2 regions of the Candidatus Clostridium stratigraminis genome follow, and region 1 is predicted to be linked to the other one. Evidence: riboswitches for the same ligand, from Rfam matches in the RefSeq annotation. Region 1 holds a riboswitch; the other holds the start of a gene.
What was found. A riboswitch is a leader RNA that binds a small molecule or an ion and turns the genes downstream of it on or off. The one in region 1 is predicted to bind thiamine pyrophosphate.
Positions count from the first base shown of each region.

Region 2: linked by a shared signal. The riboswitch ahead of thiT (energy-coupled thiamine transporter ThiT) and the one ahead of thiD (bifunctional hydroxymethylpyrimidine kinase/phosphomethylpyrimidine kinase) in region 1 are both predicted to bind thiamine pyrophosphate.

Region 1 covers NZ_JBJHZZ010000013.1:6,733-12,209, forward strand. Annotated here, with positions in the region: gene thiM (hydroxyethylthiazole kinase) at 1-788, opposite strand, end outside; gene cytX (putative hydroxymethylpyrimidine transporter CytX) at 841-2,004, opposite strand; gene thiD (bifunctional hydroxymethylpyrimidine kinase/phosphomethylpyrimidine kinase) at 1,991-2,800, opposite strand; TPP riboswitch at 2,945-3,039, opposite strand; gene ACJDUG_RS14305 (hypothetical protein) at 3,260-3,424, shown strand; gene ACJDUG_RS14310 (ABC transporter ATP-binding protein) at 3,598-5,340, shown strand; gene ACJDUG_RS14315 (ABC transporter ATP-binding protein) at 5,340-5,477, shown strand, end outside.
Region 2 covers NZ_JBJHZZ010000007.1:32,388-37,864, reverse strand. Annotated here, with positions in the region: gene ACJDUG_RS11120 (response regulator transcription factor) at 1-617, shown strand, start outside; gene ACJDUG_RS11115 (Mrp/NBP35 family ATP-binding protein) at 776-1,618, shown strand; gene ACJDUG_RS11110 (ferredoxin) at 1,706-1,894, shown strand; gene thiT (energy-coupled thiamine transporter ThiT) at 1,978-2,670, opposite strand; TPP riboswitch at 2,771-2,873, opposite strand; gene ACJDUG_RS11100 (hypothetical protein) at 2,924-3,103, opposite strand; gene ACJDUG_RS11095 (hypothetical protein) at 3,103-3,258, opposite strand; gene ACJDUG_RS11090 (PadR family transcriptional regulator) at 3,444-3,881, opposite strand; gene ACJDUG_RS11085 (DegV family protein) at 3,885-4,730, opposite strand; gene ACJDUG_RS11080 (sensor domain-containing diguanylate cyclase) at 4,988-5,477, shown strand, end outside.

The DNA.
Region 1 (5,477 bases):
ATTACCTTTCCTTCCTTTGCGTATCTTTCTTCAGAAAGTAAATAAACATTATCTATTAGCTTTGTTCTAAAGCTCCCTGGAAGCTGAACCTCCTTAAAAGCTGCTTCACCTGCTAAGTTTATAGAAAGTACTGCATTTACTACAGCAATAAAGCTGTCTTTTTCTGCACCAACAGCAGCACTGCAAAGAGCTCCAAGCATGCAGCCTGCTCCTGTAATCTTCGTAAGCATTTCTACTCCATTTTGAATAATAGCCACTCTTTCACCATCTGTAATAATATCTTCCTTACCTGTTGCTGCCACAACGCAGTTGTACTTTTGAGCTAGGTCTACACATGCCTTTTCAAGACCTTCTCCATCATCAACTGAATCTACTCCCCTTGTCTTTGAAGCTTGTCCTGCTAAAAATTTTATTTCCCCGCCATTTCCTTTAATTACATCAATTCTCCCAAGCTCCAGCATCCTTTTTATAACTAAGTTCTTTCGTGGAATTGCTGAGCAGGCAACTGGATCAAGCACAACAGGCACCTTATTAACCTTTGCAGAAATACTTGCTAGTACTGCTGCTTCCTCTTGTTCCTTAGTTAAGGTTCCTAAATTTATATATATAGCTGAAGATATTGCTGCAAAATCATAAGCCTCATCGTAGGCTTCAACCATTGCAGGTGATGCCCCAAATGCTAATAAAATATTTGCACAGTCATTTACAGTAACGTAATTTGTTATTGCTTGTACTAGTGGAACCTTATTTCTTACCTTTGTAATAACACTTGCAGCTTCTTTAATCATACTAATCTTCTCCTTTAAAAAATTATTATTTTTATTTGTGTTAACAAGTACCTTAATTTTTCTGAATTAAAGGCTTATTAATTAATTTCCTTGGTAAATAATAAATAACTATCAAAATAACAAATACCAATAGCGTAGGTATACCAAAGGCAACTTTATTAAAATAGTTGTAAATCAATGTACCCAATGCAGCAGTCAAAAGACCAATAATATTTAAACCCTTATTGCTCCAGTTCCCTTTTAAGGCATATTCTGAAAATACAATAATATAAACTGGTACAAATATGCTTCCAATTGTTAAAAGGAAATTTTGATAGCCTTCAATTGGGAAAATAAAAGCTATAATAGTTGCAATTATTGAATACAAAATTATATAATTATTTTCATTTTTAATTTTAATAATTTGTTTAGATGAAATAACTGCTGAAAAAATATCCATGAAAGTTGTAGTTACAGTTGATAGCACAATCACCAATGTAGCTGCAGCACTAAGACCAGTACCAGCTATAAACACTATTACATCCTTTCCTGATTTAACGGTGATTAAAAGACCTAAGGCATACATCAATACGCTTCCAAAAAAGTAACCCAAAAAGCTCCAAATAAGCACCCCCTCTTTGCTCTCTCCATCCTTTGCATAGTCTCCTATAAGAGGAAGCCAGGATACAGGCATTGCAATGGCAAGTTCTATAGCAGTAGTAAAACTCATAGTACCGTTTATTGCTGCAGGGGCAGAACCTTGAACCTTAAAGAACATTAATATGCAAACAATGATTAATACCACTACAGATATATCATTTACAAGTTTTGAATAGTTATTAAAGGAATAAGCCCATATAAACACTGCCAGTGCCATAAATAAAAGAGAGAAGTTAAAGCTTAAGCCAGGTATAACACTGTTTAAAGCACGCCCCCCTTGAATTATCATAATGGCCGACCAACCTATTAGCTGAAGTATATTTAAAAGTGCAATAATCTTAGCACCAATACTTCCCATAGAGTCTCTAACCTTATCCATTGCATTCTTGCTATCTCTAAAGGAAATATATCCTCCAAAGGCTAAAAAGGCAGTACCAATTAGGTGTCCTATAATAATTGCTAAAAGGCCCTTTGTTAAACCTAGGGGAGCTATAATGCCCCCAGTATAGATTTCAGTTATTGATATTGCAGCTCCAACCCATAGTAAAAACATTGATGAATTTTTAATCTTCTTCATAGGAAACTCCTGCTTTCTTATAGACTTCTACAAAATGACCAACTGGCCCTACTCCTTTACCAATAGGAAATGAATTTTCGATAGCCTTAGTAATATACTCCTTTGATAAAATCACAGCTTCTTTTACTGATAATCCCTTAGCTATATAAGACGCAATAGCTGAGGAAAGTGTACATCCTGTTCCATGAGTATTATTAGTGGCTATTCGGTGCCCATTAATAGTTAGAAACTTATCTTCTGTTAATAGTACATCATTAGCATCATTGCATCTATGTCCACCCTTCACTAGAACATTTCTTACACCTAATTTATTAATATCTAATGCTGCAAGCTCCATTTCCTTTTGACTTGTAATTTTAAGCTCTGTTAAAGCCTCTGCCTCAGGAATATTTGGAGTAACTATATCAGCAATTGCAATAAGATTTTTAAGCTCATTTACTGCCTCAGGTTTCAAAAGAAAATAACCGCTCTTAGATACCATTACTGGATCAAGCACTATATTTTTTGCTTTATATTTTATTAGAAGCTCTCTTATAACCTTTATAATTTCTGCATCTGAAACCATTCCTATCTTTACTGCATCTACTTCGATGTCCTCAAAAATGCACCTTATTTGCGCCTCTATAACCTTTTTATCTATTTCTTGGACTTCATATACCCCTGTGGTATTTTGTGCCGTAACAGCAGTAATAACGCTCATGCCATAAACGCCTAAGGCACTCATGGTTTTTAAATCTGCCTGTATTCCTGCTCCTCCACAGCTGTCTGAGCCAGCTATTGTTAATACTTTTTTCATTTTTTCCTCCTTTTAGTCGGAACACTGAGTAGTTTAAGACCACTCGCTTCCGTTCACAAACTGCCCGTTAAAGCCCATTTAGGGCTTTAACCTCCTATAAAGTAAAAAAATGTGCTGCAAGGCAGCACATTGAATTAGACATTTGGCTAATTTTGTTACGCTCCCTTCGTTGGTACTAACCAAATCAGGTTCTAAGGGTTGGATTTTCCTCTCAGCTAAAAGCACCCCTGCTAAAAATATTCTATTAGTTACAATGTCATTTTACATAATTACATAAAATATTTCAATATAATAATATAATTTTGTACTTAATATCATATATAATAAATAGATTATTAAGAACATATTCTAAATTTACACAATATTTTAACAAATTTTTTATAAAATTATTGACAAAAGTTGTAAAGGGTTGTATTATATTTAAGAAGTTATTTTTAATTATAAAAGGAGGTAGGAAAAATGTTAGTAAATATGTCAGCTGTAGAAAGACAAAAAATGAACGGCGTAAATAACAGAGCTAATGGCAGTGCTATGTCCATTAAAGGAATTAGTGCGGCATTTAGTGGCATATTATCTAAATTTTCATATGGTAGCCCTGCCTTCGTATCGGTGACCACACCTTGATACTAAACGGTTTTTCATTAATATGAAATACTGGTCATGGGCTGCAAAAACCCATGGCCTTTTTATTTGAATTTTATAAGAAACTAACTTATAAGATTAGTAAGCCATGGGATAACCATGGTTTTTTCATTCTAACAAAAATTTAACTTAAAGTATGAAGGGGGGATATTAGAATGAAACCAATTCTTAAATATGTGTGGAGATACAAATGGATGGTTATAATCCCATCACTTGCAATGACATTAGCCATAGCATTAGATATGTTTAACCCATATCTCCAGAAAGAAATTACTGATAAGGTATTTATAGGAGGTGAAAATAATCTTTTATGGATTATCCTTCTTGGATTCTTATCTATAACCCTAAGCAGAGCTGTGCTTGGTTATGTTAAAGAATATCTGTTTGATGTACTGTCTGCAAAAATTAGTATAGATATTAAAAAGGATTTATTTGACCATATTCAAACTCTGCCCTTTAGCTATTTTGACAATATGAACACTGGAGAGCTTATGTCAAGAATAGGTGAAGATGTAGATAATGTATGGAGAAGTGTCTCCTTTGGTATAAGATTATTTATAGAAAATGCCATATATTTCATAGTAGCTTCTGCTATACTCTTCTTTTTAAATTGGAAGCTGACTATAGTATGTCTTATAGGAATGCCTCCTATAGCTTACCTTGCACTTAAATTTGAAAAGAAAATCGGAGAATCCTATGGAAAATTAAGCGATCAAGGCGTTATATTAAATACTGCTGCCCAGGAAAATATAGCAGGTGTAAGATTGGTTAAGGCCTTTGCTAGAGAAAAACATGAAATATTGAAGTTTTTAAAGCTTAATAAGGAAAACTTCAATTTAGGCATGGAGCAGAACCGAATAATTGCAGATTACTTTCCTCCAATTGAATTTTTAACAAATATATCAATAGTGCTGCTGGTTGCAGTTGGTGGAATATTTGTTATGAAGGAATCAATGTCTTTAGGTACTTTAGTGGCCTTCAGCGGATATATCTGGATGCTTGTGTGGCCTATGAGAATGCTTGGCTGGCTTACAAATTTAATTGCTCAAACTAATGCTTCTGCAAAAAAGATTGCAAAAATTATGGATATAAAGCCTAACATTACGGATAGTGAAGACTCCTTAAGGCTGCCTATTATTCGAGGAGATATAGAATTCAAAAACGTATCCTTTAAATACAAAGAAGATTATGTATTAAAAGATGTAAATTTAAAAGTAAAGGCTGGCAGCACTGTAGCCATAATGGGAACTACAGGTTCTGGCAAATCCTCAATAGTTAATCTTATAGGCAGATATTATGATGTAAGTGAGGGTGCAATTTATATTGATAACAATGATATTAGACAGGTAAATTTAAAAGATTTGAGAAGTAAAATGTCCGTAGTTCAGCAGGATACTTTCTTATTTTCAGCTAGTATTGAAGAAAATATTCGATTTGGAAGTGAAAATGCAACTATGGAGGAAATAAAAGAAGCCTGCAGATTAGCCTGTGCTTTAGATTTTATTGAGGAATTAGAAAGTAACTTTGATACCATGATTGGTGAAAGAGGAATAGGTCTATCAGGTGGTCAAAAACAGCGTTTATCCATTGCTAGAGCTCTTATAAGGAATTCCAATATTTTAATATTGGATGATGCAACCTCAGCGCTAGACATGGAAACTGAATATAGACTTCTTAAAAACTTAAATGAAAGTCATAAAGCTGCTACAACCTTTATAATAGCTCATAGAATTTCAGCGGTAAAAAATGCTGATCAAATCCTGTATGTTGAAGATGGTCATATAGTTGAAAGTGGAAAACATGATGAGCTTATAGCTAAAAAGGGCAAATACTACGATATATACTGTGAGCAGTTTAAAGACTTTAACGAAATACACGATGAAGTGGAGGTGGTATAATGGCTAGAAACACCACAAGACAAGATGAAGATTTAAAAAGACTCTCTAATTATGAAATGACAGCTAGGCTTTTTGGATATCTTAAGAACTATAAGTTGAAGATTTTCATAGTTTTAATTCTACTAATTTTAGTGATG
Region 2 (5,477 bases), on a different contig from region 1:
GTTTTCAAGTTGAAATTGAGGAAGATGGGGAAAAAGGTCTTAATCGAGGAAAGAGCGGGGATTATGCTTTGATAATCCTGGACTTAATGCTGCCTAGAATGGACGGTTTTGAAATATGCAAGCAGATACGCTTAGAAAAGGATATTCCAATTCTTATGGTATCGGCAAAAAAAGAGGATATTGATAAAATAAGAGGCTTGGGCCTGGGTGCTGATGATTACATAACAAAACCTTTTAGCCCAAGTGAATTAGTAGCAAGGGTAAAGGCCCATCTATCAAGATATGAAAGACTTATGGGTAAAACAGATAATAAAAAGGAGGAAATTAGAATAAGAGGCCTTTTCATAGATAAGGTTTCAAGAAGAGTTTTTATAAATAACAAGGAAGTAACTCTAACTGCAAAAGAATTTGATCTTTTAACACTTTTAGCTATGAATCCTAATAGGGTATTTAGCAAGGAGGAATTATTTGAACGTATTTGGGACTTGGATTCTATAGGTGATATAGCTACAGTTACTGTTCACATTAGAAAATTAAGGGAGAAAATCGAAGCTGATCCCTCCAACCCTCAATACGTAGAAACTTTATGGGGAGCAGGATACAGGTTTAAAATATAAATGATATTTATTTTCATTAGAAAGTGTTATAATGTTATTATCTTAAAAGGAATACAGGAGGCACAATGATTAATAATCATTGTGTACAGAATAAGGAATACAGGAGGCGTAACAATTGATAATTGTTACGTACAAATAAGGAATACAGGAGGGTTTATATGAGCAAATGTGATAACTGTGCTAGTAAAGGAAAATGCGGCAGCAATGAAGCTACCTGTTCTGCATTAATTCCTAGCTACGGCAGCATTAAAAATATAATTGGAGTAATGAGTGGGAAAGGCGGAGTAGGTAAATCTACTGTTACAGGTATTCTTGCAACTAAGCTTAGAAGTCTTGGATACAAAGTTGGAGTTTTAGATGGTGATATAACAGGACCTTCTATGCCTAGATTCTTTGGTATAAATGAAAAGAGAGCAGATATAGTCCAAGGTAAAACTGAAGAAGAGGCTAAATTTATTCCAGTTGAAACAACTACTGGGATAAAGGTAATTTCTTTAAACCTATTAACAGAGGAAGAAGAACAACCAGTCATTTGGAGAGGTCCAGTGCTTACTGGCGTTATGACTCAAATGTTTAGAGATACTGAATGGGGAGAACTTGACTATCTATTAATAGATATGCCTCCTGGAACAGGGGATTTAGCACTTACAGTTATGCAGAGCATTCCTCTTAATGGTGTTGTAATAGCAGCTACTCCACAGGATATGGTTACTATGATTGTTAAAAAGGTAGTTATTATGGCACAAAAGATGAAGATAAGGGTATTTGGTGTTGTAGAAAATATGTCTTATATTAAATGTGGAAACTGCGGTGAAAAGCTAAAGGTATTTAGTAAAAAATCCGGCAAAGAACAGGCGGAAATCTTAGGAATTCCTTTAATAGCAGAGCTTCCAATTGACCTTGACTTAGTAGAAAGCATGGAAAGTGGAAAAATTGAAGACTTTATTAATCTATCCTCAGAATATAATGACTTATTAAGAAACTTCATGACCCTACAATAATTTTTGTTATAATTAGTTTAATATAGGAAACAATATTATTGTTAATTATAAATTTTTGCATTTTCTTTAAGAAAGAGGAGGATTTTTATGAAAGCTTATGTTGATAAAGAGACTTGTATTTCCTGTGGATTATGTCCATCCTTATGCCCTGAGGTTTTTGAAATGGAGGATGACGGCAAGGCTGGTGTTATTACTGATACAGTTCCAGCTGATGCTGAAGGAAGTGCTAAGGAAGCAGAAGAGTCCTGCCCGGTAAATGCTATTTCTGTATCCTAAAGAATATTAAAGACACTGAATTTTAATAGTTCAGTGTCTTTTTTAAAAATAATATAATAATTTTAGGTTTCTTGAGCTAAAAATTAATTTTTAACTGAAGATATATTTTGCTTATTTATTACTGAAAATATTTGTTTTAAAGGCAGTATAGCAAGTACAATTAAGCAGAGAATTGCATCTGGTGCAAGGTAGCCGAAATTATAGAAAAAGGAGTAATAAGCTGCAGACATACCTTGGGGAGCATAGCTGCCGTAGAATATAAGACCAGATATAAAATGAAAAATAAATCTTACAGCAATAGATATAAGTACTCCAGCAAGCATGGTGAACTTTGACTTATTTCTAAAATAGCCAGCTATACCAATAGCAGAAAAAGCTAAAGGATAATCAAAAAGAACTTGCACAGGATGTAATATATATGGTGCTAGAATAAAATCAATTACTCCAAAAATAATTCCTGTAAGAAAACCAATTTCTGGTCCATAAAATAGGGCAATAATAAAAATGGGTACCATACTTCCTAGTGTGGCACTGCCACCCATAGGAGCTTGATAAAATTTAACCATTTTTAAAACTGCTCCTAATGCAAGAGCAACCCCCACATTTGTAATTATTGAGGTTGAGAACTTAATATTTTTTACTTTAATAAAAATAACTGCTAATATTATTAAACCAATAATAGCGAAAATTGCCGATGGATGTTTGGGGACATCTGCAAACCCTTGACTAATACCACTAAAATCAATTCCTGAAAATTTTAAACTAAAACCATTCATACAAACTCTCCTCTTTTCTTTGTTGTGAAAGAAACGCCTTAGATAATATCGCCACACTATTAAGTAAAATAAAAAAACCGTATTTTGGAATACGGTTTTATATCTAACAAAATCGCTTTCCTACGCTGGTATTAACCAGATCAGGTATGAGGGTTATTGGATTAAATCCTTTTCTCAGCCTATAGGCACCCCTAGCACAAAAATATTTATTTACATCCATTATAATATATTTAGCAGCTTTTAACAATAATTTTTAAATTATAATCTGACCAATTGTGTGGTTAACCATTTGAAGCTTACTAGGCTCAAAGTTAATAGTAGAACCAGCTTTTACATTCGAAGGTAAATGAGCTAAACCGATGCTGATGTTTCTACCATCAGGAAGGGAAACATATGCTTCAGTACTAAACACTTCAATTACTATTCCTTGCATTAGCGTTCTTTCCTATTCTTAATAGTTTTATCGATGTCATGAGCATTAGTTAGGCTATTATCCATTATATCTATTCCTTCACCAACTGGTCCTTTTCTCTTGTTTGCCATAGGTACCTTTCCTACAATACCTTTTTTGCTTTTTCCTGTAGCCATTTCATCAGCTCCTAATTTAATATAAACTATATTAAATATTAAAAAGGTTTATATATTTAATATAGTAATCATAATTATTTTTGACTATTGTCTTTTAATTATTCAATTAAATTAAAAGTTAGTAATACTTTGAGGGCTATTTGAAAAAAATTAATTTGTAATATAAAAGTTAGAGAAACATCGGGTTATTTATTATATAAGTCATTATAAATAATTTTAAAAACCTCTAGTGCTTCTTCAATTTTTTCCTTCAAAAGTGTTTTCTTACTTTCAAATTCTTTAATTCCTTCTTCCGTTAAGGTGTATATTTTTTGTATTTTCTTTTTTTCATCATCCCACTTACCAATAACAAGATTATTTTTTTCAAATTTTTTCAATAGGGGATATATGCCTCCAGTACTAGGAATCCAGTTGCCGTTGGTATTTTCTCCGATTTTATGTGATATATCATTACCATTTGTGGGACCTAAGCTTAGAATATAGAGAACATATAAAGGAAGAAGGCCCTTTGTAAAAACTTGACCAACAGCCTCTTTCTCGTTTTTAATCCTTTTAAGCTCATTTAGTTTTTGCTTATATTCCTCATAAAGCCGCTTTTCTTCAGCTTTTATATCTCTATCCAACTATTACACATCCCTTACTACAACCACTCCTAAAAGGCCTGGGCCAGTATGAACACCTAAGGCAGGACTTATATCTCCAAAATGAAGAGCAGTTAAATTGGCTTCGCCTAAGAAGGAATCATAAAGCTTTTTACCTTCCTCTAGGGCACCTCCTTGCAGAACAAAAAGCTTTGCTTTGGTAGTTTTAATTGTCTCTTTAGCAATATCTATTAATTTATTTATAGACTGCTTTCTTCCCCTTACTTTTGCATAAGTAAAATATTTACCCTCCTCATCAACTGATATTATTGGCTTTATATGAAGAAATTCTCCAATAGTAGCAGACACTTTACCTATTCTGCCGCCTTTTTTTAAATATTCTAGGGTTTCTACCACATAGTATACCGAAATGCGACTTTTAATAGAGGGGAGCTCATCTACTATCTCTTCAAAACTTTTACCTTCATTTATAAGATTACCGCATTCCTCAACTATTGCACCCAATCCAGCAGAAAGGGTTTTGGAATCAAATAAACAGGTTATTAAATTTGGATGATTCTCACTTACAAGCTTAACTGCATTAAAGGTCCCAGATAAGCCTGAAGAAATTGTTATAGCAATAACATGAGTAAAGTCTTCCATTTCAAGTGTGCTATAAATGTTTTCCATATCTTGAATTGAAGGCATTGAGGTAGTTGGGATTTCTATATTTAGGTAGTCATACACCTCTTTAGGAGTAATATTAACCCGGTCTATATACTCTTTCTCCTTATAAATAATTCTTAAAGGCATTATTTTTACATTGTATTTATTTATTAACTCTACTGTTAAATCACAGGAACTATCAGAAATCAAAGCTATTTTACTCAAAATATTTACAACCTCCATATAAATTATTAGTATTATTATATATCACTATTGATATCATTATCAATAGTGATAATGATATGTTATACATTATAATTAAAATATTTATTAGAGTATTAATACCATTACAATTTAAAGCTTCGAAAATGATTGTAAACCATTAGATTTAGAATTATAATTTTCAGTAGATATATAAAAAATGGCCAGCATTAAAATAATTTATTTTATTATTAAATTATTAGGATTAGGAGTTGAACTTAATGGAAGGAAGCTTAATTTATATTTTAATTTCTATAACAGGTGTTGTGGTCATTTTAGTTATTTTACAATTTTTAGAACTAAAAAAAATAAGAAGCAGAATGGAATACACTGACAAAGTAAAAAATATATTATTTGAAGTTGCAGAAAAAATTATTAAAACTACTTCAGAAAATGAAGTTTATAGTCTTATTTTAGATACAGCCATAGAACTTGTACCAGGTGCTTCAAAAGGAAGTATTTTATTAATTGAAGAAGATAGCTTATTTCATTTTAAGACTGTTAGAGGATTTTCAGAGGAATTAAAGAAGATGACTTTAAAAAAGGAAGAGGCTTATTTATATAGTATTAATAACTTTTGTGAGACTGCTATAATTAAAAATCCAAATAGATTTGACGAAGATGTAATGAAAGAGGAGAATGTAAGAAATCTCAAAAGTTTAGAAGCCTTAGATATAAGCTGTACATTAACCTCTCCAATTTATATAGATG